Linked DNA regions of Spirulina subsalsa PCC 9445. The protein of the gene in region 2 interacts with the protein of the main gene of each other region in a pairwise test. Links are inferred from orthologs where the notes say so. Each region holds a gene or a part of one and is shown on either strand. Other genes may lie near its edges.

The links.
Region 1: the proteins of rpe (region 2) and eno interact in binary tests that used the Escherichia coli proteins (3 or more experiments, as listed by UniProt). The link is inferred for Spirulina subsalsa PCC 9445 from one-to-one orthologs.

Annotation. Positions count from the first base shown.
Region 1 is NZ_JH980292.1:2,253,148-2,255,990, forward strand. It holds eno (phosphopyruvate hydratase), read left to right. Parts: upstream 1-695; coding sequence 696-1,991; downstream 1,992-2,843. Other genes in the region: SPI9445_RS0110460 (Tab2/Atab2 family RNA-binding protein), read right to left, coding at 1-396; SPI9445_RS0110470 (DUF6679 family protein), read right to left, coding at 2,185-2,496. UniProt on the Escherichia coli protein: Catalyzes the reversible conversion of 2-phosphoglycerate (2-PG) into phosphoenolpyruvate (PEP). It is essential for the degradation of carbohydrates via glycolysis.
Region 2 is NZ_JH980292.1:20,752-28,415, forward strand. What follows is about bases 2,421-5,393. They hold rpe (ribulose-phosphate 3-epimerase), read right to left. Parts: upstream 4,272-5,393; coding sequence 3,570-4,271; downstream 2,421-3,569. Other genes in these bases: ccmS (beta-carboxysome assembly chaperone CcmS), read right to left, coding at 2,421-2,861; SPI9445_RS0100575 (hypothetical protein), read left to right, coding at 3,010-3,498; SPI9445_RS23750 (hydroxyisourate hydrolase), read right to left, coding at 5,067-5,318. Also shown: SPI9445_RS23745 (bifunctional riboflavin kinase/FAD synthetase), read right to left, coding at 167-1,189; SPI9445_RS0100560 (MBL fold metallo-hydrolase), read right to left, coding at 1,193-2,095; SPI9445_RS30215 (hypothetical protein), read left to right, coding at 2,139-2,288; SPI9445_RS27995 (DUF3285 domain-containing protein), read left to right, coding at 5,449-5,616; rRNA maturation RNase YbeY, read left to right, coding at 5,626-6,144; SPI9445_RS0100605 (diacylglycerol kinase family protein), read left to right, coding at 6,290-6,787; SPI9445_RS0100610 (anthranilate synthase component II), read left to right, coding at 6,800-7,390; SPI9445_RS0100615 (MBL fold metallo-hydrolase), read left to right, coding at 7,518-7,664. UniProt on the Escherichia coli protein: Catalyzes the reversible epimerization of D-ribulose 5-phosphate to D-xylulose 5-phosphate.

The DNA of each region.
Region 1 (2,843 bases), 2.2 Mb from region 2 along the record:
TTTAGCGGCCGCCGCATCATAGCCCGGTTGACTGGGATAAAAATCCGTCATCCGCTCCTGAATCCACTGGTTTAAGCTATAAGTCCGACGACTTGGCACCGCCGGAACTCCAAACTCCTCACAGGCTTTCGTGATCATATTATTCATCTGACGACGAAAGAAGCGGATTCGCCTTGGGGCTTGAGGGGCTTGGGCTAAGGCTTCTTCTAGGGCTTCTTTTAACCAGAGGGAGTTCACGTTCTGATTATTGGTGAATTTGGAGAACCGAAAAAGGGTTTCGGGCGATCGCGTCACCTCCAAAGGACTCTCACAGATTAAAACTTCCCATAATTTTTTTTGATTGTCATCAAAGACCGGACGTGAATAAAAATCGAGTTCCCAGATCGTTGTTCCCATACTCCTGTTCCCATACTCCTGTTCTCATACAACGTAGCTTCCCCCGTAGCTCCTTGGGGCTAGAGAAGTTCGTTAGATCCCTAATATCAGGTACTTTCTTGCGGGTTAAGCATATCATTTTTTGGGCTTGCTTTTGAGAAGAAGAGGGAATCGGGAGTTAGGAATCGAGAATTCCCGATTCCCGATTCCCGGACTTTTTCAGCCCACCCTAAATGGAGGTCACGAAAACATCCTTAAAGAAAAAGAAGATCGACCATTCTGGGCTTATTCTTAATCCGTAAGGTTAAGGGAGTATAACGATGCTCAATAAAACAGAAGCCACCATTGAAGCCATTACCGCCCGAGAAATCCTAGACTCTCGCGGTAGACCCACCATTGAAGCCGAAGTCTTGTTAGAAAGTGGGGCTTATGGACTGGCACAAGTTCCCAGTGGGGCTTCCACCGGAACCTTTGAAGCCCACGAATTACGCGACGATGAAAGCCGCTATGATGGGAAAGGGGTTCTCAAAGCAGTCCGTAATGTCAAAGAGAAAATCGCTCCTGAACTCGAAGGCCTCGACGCTTTAGACCAGGTGTTAATTGACAAAACCATGATTGCTCGGGATGGTTCGGCCAATAAGTCCAACTTAGGGGCTAATGCCATTCTCGCCGTCTCCCTCGCTAACGCCAAAGCTGCCGCCGATGAATTAGCCATTCCTCTCTACCGCTACTTGGGGGGACCCTTAGCTAATGTTCTCCCTGTCCCTTTCATGAACGTGATTAACGGGGGGGCCCACGCCGCCAATAACGTAGACTTCCAAGAGTTTATGATTGCTCCTGTGGGTGCGCCCACCTTCGCTGAAGCGCTGCGCTGGGGGGCGGAAGTGTTTGCTTGTTTAAGCAAAGTGTTAGCCGCCGATGGACTACTGTCCGGTGTGGGAGATGAAGGGGGATATGCTCCCAATTTGAAGTCTAATAAAGAGGCTTTAGATTTGTTGATGGCGGCCATTGAAAAAGCGGGCTATAAACCGGGGGAACAAGTGGCTCTCGCTATGGACGTGGCCGCTAGTGAGTTTTATAAAGAGGGGCAATATGTCTATGATGGTAGTCCCCATAGTGCCAGTGACTTCATTGATTATTTAGGGCAATTAGTAGCAGAGTACCCGATTATTTCTATTGAAGACCCTCTTCATGAGGAAGACTGGGCTAACTGGAAACTTCTGACGGAAAAATTAGGATCTAAAGTGCAATTAGTGGGTGATGATTTATTTGTCACGAACCGCACTCGTTTGGAAAAAGGGATTCAAGAGGGTTGTGGGAATGCCATTTTGATTAAGTTAAATCAAATTGGTTCGTTAACGGAAACCCTGGAAACCATTGATTTGGCACTAACTCATCAGTTTAACTGCATGATTTCCCATCGTTCCGGTGAAACGGAAGATACGACCATTGCTGATTTGGCGGTGGCAACTCGGGCGGGTCAAATCAAAACGGGTTCTCTTTGTCGGAGTGAACGGGTGGCGAAGTATAACCGTTTATTGCGTATTGAGGAGGAATTAGGCAGTCGGGCTGTTTATGCCGGTGCTATCGGCATGGCACCCGGTTCAAAAGCGTAAGATGGCGATTTAAGCTAATTTAACCGGAAAAACCGGGTTTCTGGCGACCCATGGTCGGGTTAACAGAAACCCATCTGCTTTTGAAACTGTTTTTTCCAATCCTTGCGGGTTAGTTGCAAGCCCCATCCTCTTGTGGGTGGGGCAGTTGACAAGACTTTCAACCTTCCCGACTAGCAAACTTCTTCAGCCCGTCCTAACTCGACTCCCCCTCTGAAGATTGAGGGCGAATCTGTTCCGCCTCGGGACAATCCTCCGCTATCAGTAACTCTGTATCCCCCCGAGGCACAGAGGCTAACTTACGCTGAATTGCGCCGATACTCTCTAAACGAACTAATTCCTCCCAAGAACTAATTTCATCATCATCCTCAATTTCATAACGCATGGTAATTAAATCCCCTTCCACATCAACAATATGAGCCGCTTCTATCCAGCGTTGTTGATCTCGCAAGAAAACACATACCTCACGACCCTCTTCATAAAGCTGATAGATCTTGCGGTGTAACATTGTTTACTTTCTCCTAGGCAGATCATGAATGGTTGAAATGTGCAGAACCCCGAGAACTGTTGCATTGACACCCAGCACAAAGAAGGTAGAGAACCCCCTTGGCTGGTTAACCCTTAATTGGGCAATGATTCACGTGATCCAGTTCGGACTTGCCTCAGCACAAGCCCCTCGGAAGGCAACAGTCAGGTGGGAAGATAAAAGAGCCGAAAGCGTTATGAAATGGGAGAAATTCATGAGCAATAATAACTGAGCCATCCAAATGGGCTGGTTAAAAACGAGCTTTGAACGTATCAACATGAGAGGATTGACACTTTCACCACATGAGCTTAATTAGGGTCTGCTGAATA
Region 2 (7,664 bases):
CGCTTGCAGGGACCGGATGGACTTGACCACTAACTCCCAAAGCGAAAACCAAGCTAAAAAGGGCTGTGTTGCAAGAGAAAATTTGGGTCTTAGGAACTAGGACTTCTGCCTGGGGAGGGAAGATAAGACTCGCTATACTTCGGTATGGAAAGCACTTCCCATTGAATCAGGAAGCTCCATCCTCGCGCCTAGGCAGGGTGGGGTAGTTCACCAGTTGTCTTGTGGTTAAACAATCTTGGGCAATTTGTTGTTTTAATTCATCGAGGGAGGCGAATTTCTGTTCCGGTCGCAGAAATTGTTCTAGGGTGATGGTCAGGGTTTGACCGTAGAGATCCCCAGACCAGTCTAGGAGATGAATTTCTAGGGTGGTTTGGGGGGTATTATCAACGGTGGGACGACAGCCTAGGTTCATTACGCCAATTTGGGGGGAGGTGGCGGGTAGGGTGTCGTTGTTGGTCCACACACGGACGCTATAGACTCCATGACGGGGGAGGAGTTTGTCGTCGCTCACTTCTAAGTTGGCGGTGGGGAAGCCAATAGTACGCCCCAGTTGTTGCCCGGTGACGACGGTTCCGGTGATGCTGTAGGAACGCCCTAGGAGGGTATTGGCGCGGGAGATGTCGCCGTTAATTAAAGCTTGACGAATTTGGGAACTACTAATGCGTTCGGTTTCCAGACGATGGAGGGGGGTGATTCGGACTTCACAACCGAATTTTTGCGCGATCGCCTTTAAATCCTCCACCGTTCCCGCCCGCTTATGACCAAAGCGGAAATCAGCCCCCACAGAAATCCGGGTGGCTTGCAGTTGATCAATCAACAAATGCTCTACAAACTCTTGGGGACTCAGGGCGGCTAAGTTCTGATCAAAGGGCAATAAGACCAGTTGCTCAACCCCTAACCGTTCCAAAATTTGGGCTTTTTCCGGTAAGGGAGTTAACAGTTGGCGTTTTTGGCCACTAAAAAATTCTTGGGGGTGGGGTTTAAATGTGACCACCGTGGGGTAAATATGGGCGCTGGATCGTTCTTGTCCCGTGAGCAGGTGGGAACGAACAATCACCCGATCTGAGTCAAAAACCGGGTCTAAAATTGGGCGCACAACCTTCTGATGCCCTCGGTGAATGCCGTCAAAGTTGCCGAGCGCGATCGCAGTTGGGGTTAAAACAGTAGTCGGAGATGATGTAATCCACACGCTTTACATTTTGACACAATTCGACCCACTCGGGGGTTCAATTTTGTGATGACCGACGGCCATTAAATCAATGGACTGTTTTTCCTTCGCCACAAAAGCCCCCGGATAGGCCGCGCTCACCTGCTCATGGACTTGATCCAAAAAGTCATCATTGTGTAGGGGATCATGATGGAAAATCGCCAATTGCTTGACCTTAGCCGCTTTAGCCACCTTAACCGCTTCTTGCCAAGTCGAATGACCCCAACTCACCTTACTGCTAGTTTTGGAGTGATATTCCTCATCCGTATAGGTGGCATCGTAAATCAACAAATCCGCGTTGTGGGCGAGGTGTAAGACATTTTCATCTAAATGATCGGGAAAATGCTCTGTATCCGTCACATAGGCCGCGCTAAACCCTTGCCAACTGACCCGATACCCCACCGCTTCGCCGGGGTGGTTCAGTTTAGCATTCTCAATGGTCACATCATCTAGCTGCAACACTTCCCCCACTTCCAAATCATAAAACTGTAAATTCGCCTGCATAATTTGCAAGGGAACAGGAAAATTAGGGTGCAGCATTTGGTCATTGTGCCGTTGCCGAATCGTCGCCCCATTGGGAGCAACAGTGCCGTAAATATGGAATTGATTCCCCGGAATAAAGGCCGGGGTAAAAAAGGGAAACCCTTGAATATGATCCCAGTGCGTATGGGTGAAGAACATATAAGCTTCAATGGGCATCTGAGATAGCAGGGACTGTCCCAACACTCTTAACCCTGTTCCCCCGTCAAAAATCAGGTTTTTGTCCCCCACTTCCATGGCGATACAAGGGGTATTTCCCCCATAGCGTACTGTTTCCGCACCGGGACAGGGAATGCTTCCCCGCACGCCCCAAAATGTAATCTTAAACTGTTGGTTTGGTTTAGACATCGGCATTTACAAAACAAGATAGGCGTTGCTCACTCATCCCCTGATGGAAAAGCAAGCGGGTGTTTTTAGCTTGCCTGAGCGCGATCGCGAAGCGTCTCGTCTTGCGATTCCCGCGAAGCGTCCCGCCTTGCGAGAATCGCGCAAACAATCACTGATTCTATTTCCCTCTTTTCTAGCAACTCAACAGGAATAAAGCGCATCGGGAAGAATTTTCAGCCGTTTAACCATCCTCAACCAACATTAGCGACTCTGGAAGGCTTGACATTTCTAGATTAACAAAGGACAGGGGGGATTTTAGCGAATGGATTCAAGACAGACGGTGACGTTAATCACATTCAATGGGGAAGAGTTCAGCTAACCGCTCTTCTAGTAAGGGTAACAAAGACTCCGGCTCTTGGTTTACTTGCTCGAAACACAGAGGAGGAGCAGGGTCAGGGGCAAAGTAAATCAGTTTGATTTGCCCGCGACCAATCCCGAGCATCAGCACCTCAGCATCGGGTTTATACCCGTCGATTAATCCCAGAATTTCTTGTAAATGGTTGCCCACTTTTTCGTTGAGGGTGACGAGGGCGCTTTTCGTAAAGGAAACAAAGTGGGGGCGAGGGCGTAAGTCAATGCCAAAAATCGTTTCGGGATCTTGATGTTCTTGCCACAGCCCCCAAGCGAGTGCAGCTAGTTCTCTTTGGTGGGTTTCAGCGAAATAGTCTAACTGTTGTCGCCATGCCTGTTCTTCTGGAGGGGTTTGAGGGGTGCCAAAGTTAAACATTTGGGGTTGAGGTAGGGTGTTCTCAATCCATTATCGGGTATCGGGGAAAACTTGGCACGGCGGGGGATCTCCTGTAGCCACGCTTCGGGTTTGAGCTTAAAATGAGAGCAAGACAAGCTACTACCCACGAGGTCAACCGTTAGCAATTATGCGTAAAATACAAGCTTTTTTAACAATTCTTTGCACCGTCTTATTAGTTTGGGGAACAACGGCCTGTGGGGGGTCTGTAGAGGCGATCGCACCCCAAGCCCCTACACCCATCCCATCCGAGTTAGGCATTGAACAAATCCTAGACAATCCAGCCCCAGCAGAAGTTACCAGTCCCGTTGAAGCCCTCAGCGAAGAAATCGCCCCCAGTGAAGAGCTAGAAGCAACCGAACAACCCACCCCAGAAGAAACCCTCGAAGAAATCGCCCCCAGTGAAGAGCTAGAAGCAACCGAACAACCCACCCCAGAAGAAACCCTCGAAGAAATCGCCCCCAGTGAAGAGCTAGAAGCAACCGAACAACCCACCCCAGAGGAACCCCTCGAAGAAATCGCCCCCAGTGAAGAGCTAGAAGCAACCGAACAACCCACCCCAGAGGAAATCCTCAGCCCCGAGGTAGAAAGTTCCGAACCTTCCACCCCAGAAGAGTGAGACAATCCCGAGCCGATCAAATCGGGTTTAAGAATTACCCCTATAACCCGATTTGATCTCAACCCGAAAACCTACGCCGTCACTAACTCAGGCGCATTGGCCGGACGCTTGCTATTGCGAATCCCCTCAATTGCTGCGGCATAGTCAGGCGCACCGAAGACCGCAGAACCCGCTACAATCGCATTAGCTCCCGCCTCAATCACCTGCCAACTATTGCTAGGTTTTAGACCCCCATCCACTTCAATCCAAGGATCTAACCCCCGTTCGTCACACATTTGACGCAGTTTTTGAATTTTGGGGACAACATTGGGAATAAAGCTTTGACCGCCAAAACCGGGGTTAACACTCATAATCAAAATGAGGTCACACACCTCTAAAACGTACTCAATCAACTCCAAAGGAGTAGAGGGATTGAGAACGACCCCCGCCTGTTTGCCCAGTTCACGGATTTGGCCGAGGGTGCGGTGGAGGTGAGGAGAAGCGTTGTGTTCAGCGTGAACCGAGATAATATCCGCCCCGGCCTTGGCAAAGTCTTCAACATACTTCTCCGGTTCCACAATCATTAAATGGACATCAAGGGGCTTGTCGGTAATGGGACGAATGGCCTTAACGATCAGAGGCCCAATGGTGATGTTGGGGACGAAGCGACCATCCATGACATCAACATGAATCCAGTCTGCTCCAGCTTGGTCAACAGCTTTGATGTCTTCTCCAAGACGGCTAAAATCGGCGGACAAAATGGAAGGGGCGATAACAATGGGTTTGTTGCTCATGGTGTGGTGGTTCTCCGTACCTATATGGGATATGCGGTTTTTGAGTAATCTTTAGTGACATCCTCCCGACACCGACCCTACGGGTACGGTGCGGGCTTCCCCATATCACTATGAGGCTTTCCTGCTTCTACGGGAGGCTCTAGACGTCTTTTTAGGGACATCCCCGATCACCTCTTCCTCTACAGGCAGCTTGACCCCCAGTCCGAGGGCTGCAAGTCCACGCTGCTCGACTATCATCGCCGCAGCAACTTCCCTATCCGTTACAAACCCACATAGTTGAGGTTTAACACGAATAGTAGCTTATTGACCTGAACCTATTCTACAATATGTAGGGCTTGCTGAATAAGTCCGAGAGTTGGGGAATCGGGAGTCGGGAATAGGCAATCGTGCCAGTTTTAGATGATTTGTTCCCTGTTAAGAGTTCCCTGTTCCCTTGTTGAGCCTAGCATAGGCGTGTTATTCAGCAGACCCTATGTAGGGATAAATCGTCACTCGCTAGTAAATGATTGTTTGTTAATTTTCGGGGCATCGAACCCCTCAATTAACCGTCTTTCATCCCGACACTGACATTTGCTACGCGAAGCGTCACGAAGTGAACGCGAACGTACAGTGCGGGGCTTCCCGACGATTAGCTAAAAACTTAACATTTTCTGTCCCCATTCTCGGGGAATTTGGGATTCTCCTCCGTTAAGTTAACACCAATGGCAAGCATTGCGCCCCTACACCGATTCCCGACTCCCGACTCCCGACTCCCGACTCCCGACTCCCGATTCCCTATTCCCTATTCCCCGTTCCCTATTCCCCGTTTGAGTTTTCGCTAAACTCACTAAAATAATCCCCGACAAAAAAGACCAACTCATACACCCCGCGCTTTAACGCTTCATCCTCTAACAAGGGGCTGTCTGTCCGTCCATCGGTGTTGGTGAGGACGGTTTTCAGGTGTTTTTTAGCTCCCTTCTCTTCCAGTCGCCATACTTCAATCTTCATGCCCTCCGCAGGTAAACCATGAGCAATGTCTAAGACGTGGGTTGTCAGTTTGCCAACCATGATCAATCCTTCCCCTCCGAATTACCGGATTTCCTTCCTCTTCCATAGCTTACAATCTTGTACGGTTTCCACCTTTGCAACAAACTGTTACATTAATTAAAACAATTCTAGATTTGATGGTCTCAAGCCCATGACTGAATCCCCTTCCTCTCCGGCTACTGCTGAACCCCAAGCGAGTTACGTTAAACTGGCCATGCGCAATATGGTTAAGAAGCGCGGCACGTCTTTAAAGCACTTTTTCCTCTCTACGGTTGGTCTTTTAGCGTTGTTGGTGGGTTTAGCCTATCTCACGCGCTAGGGGGAAATCATGGCGGAAATGGAATCTTTGCCTGTGGTGACACTGTACCTTGAAGATCATTTTTTTGGCGATTCAAACCCGAGTCCTATTGAGTCCCAACGGTGGCAAAGTTGGTTTGCGCGTTGGTTAAAAGATTTGGGGGGTAAACTCCCGGAGGCTGTGGGGTATGAGTTAAGTTTGCGTTTAACGGGCGATCGCGCTATCCAAACCTTTAACGCCCAATATCGCCAAAAAGACCAACCGACAGACGTTCTCGCCTTTGCCGCCCTCGAAAGTGAATTCCCCTACTCCTCCCCCCTAGACTCAGAACCCCTGTATCTGGGGGATCTGATCATCTCTGTAGAAACCGCCCAACGCCAAGCCCAACAACAATCCCATCCCCTGACCACTGAACTGGTCTGGTTAGCCAGTCATGGGTTTCTGCATTTGCTGGGCTGGGATCATCCTGATGAAGAGAGTCTACTGAGAATGTTATCTCAACAAAAAAAATGCTTAGAAAAGGTCGGTTTTGTCATCACTGATCTATAAAGTAAGCAAAGCAGTGTTAGAACTATGGTAACTCAACCACAGAAAACTAGCTTTCTCCACTCCAACCTACTCCCCGATCAAGTTACCATTCCCGCTTGTATCCTGCTTAAGCTTCTTCCCCGACTTTCTACTGGACTTAGTGACCATGAAAATTGACCAACATCTAACAGCCCCAAGTGACGTTTCTCCCTCTCTGCCCTCCCTCTTTGGTTCAAACTCTCCCTTACTGGTGAAGAACTCCTCAAAACCTAATCGCGGACTCGCTTGGCAAGTTGCGCCCAACCTCTGGCTGAGTTTCCGCTATGCTTGGGCTGGAGTGCGTTATGCTTACACCACCCAGCGCAATTTTCGGATTCATACCGTCATTGGTGCATTAGCCGTTAGTTTAGGCATTGGACTGCGTGTGACCAACGTAGAAATGGCTGTGGTGGGCTTAACTTGTGCCTTAGTCTTGGTCTTAGAACTCCTCAACACCGCTTTAGAATCTGTAGTTGACCTAACGGTACAGAAGTCGTACCATGAACTGGCGAAAATTGCCAAAGATTGCGCGGCGGGTGCAGTCTTGATTTCTGCTTTAACGGCGGTTTTTGTGGCCAGTTGGATTCTGTTACCCCCCTTACTGACCCTGATTCGTTCGCTCTAAGGAGTCCTTTCATTGCTGCTCGTTATTGATAACTACGATAGTTTTACCTATAATTTGGTGCAATACCTCGGGGAATTAGCCTCAGAATTTCCCGTTGCCCAAAAAATTCAAGTCTACCGCAACGACCAAATTGATTTAGACCAGATTCGGCAACTCGATCCCGATGGCATTGTTATTTCCCCGGGTCCGGGTCGTCCAGAAGATGCAGGGATTTCTCAGGCTATTATTGAGGAATTGGGGGTCAGTACCCCCATTCTCGGGGTTTGTTTAGGCCATCAGAGTATTGGTCAGGTCTTTGGCGGTCAAGTGGTTTTAGCTCCGATTTTAATGCACGGTAAAACTTCGGCAATTCAACATGATAATCTAGGGGTGTTCCAAGGGCTACCAAATCCCTTTGAAGCCACTCGCTACCATAGTTTAGTAGTGGACAAATCCAGCCTTCCCAAGGTCTTGGAAGTAACGGCATGGGTGGAAGATGGAACGATTATGGGACTCCGGCATCGGGATTATCCCCATATTCAGGGGGTGCAATTCCATCCTGAAAGTATTCTAACCACCGAGGGGAAACAACTGCTCCGTAATTTTTTAAAAGACTTGGGTTAAAAACAGGAAATCCGGTTCTTGTGGAACAATTGCTCAATAGAGTGCGACAGTATAGCCCATATTTTTCTTCGCCTCTCTTTTTCCATTGGCGCATATAAACTTAGCAGAACAAACAAGCGAAATAATGATGAAACGGCGACAGTTGATCCGTTATGCTGGGGCCAGTGTTTTAACGGCGGCCAGTATAATTGGAATGTCCTCACGGCATGGCGTACAAGCCCAAAGTAACAATCCCACCCCTAATAATCTAACGGTGCGATGGTTCGGTCACACC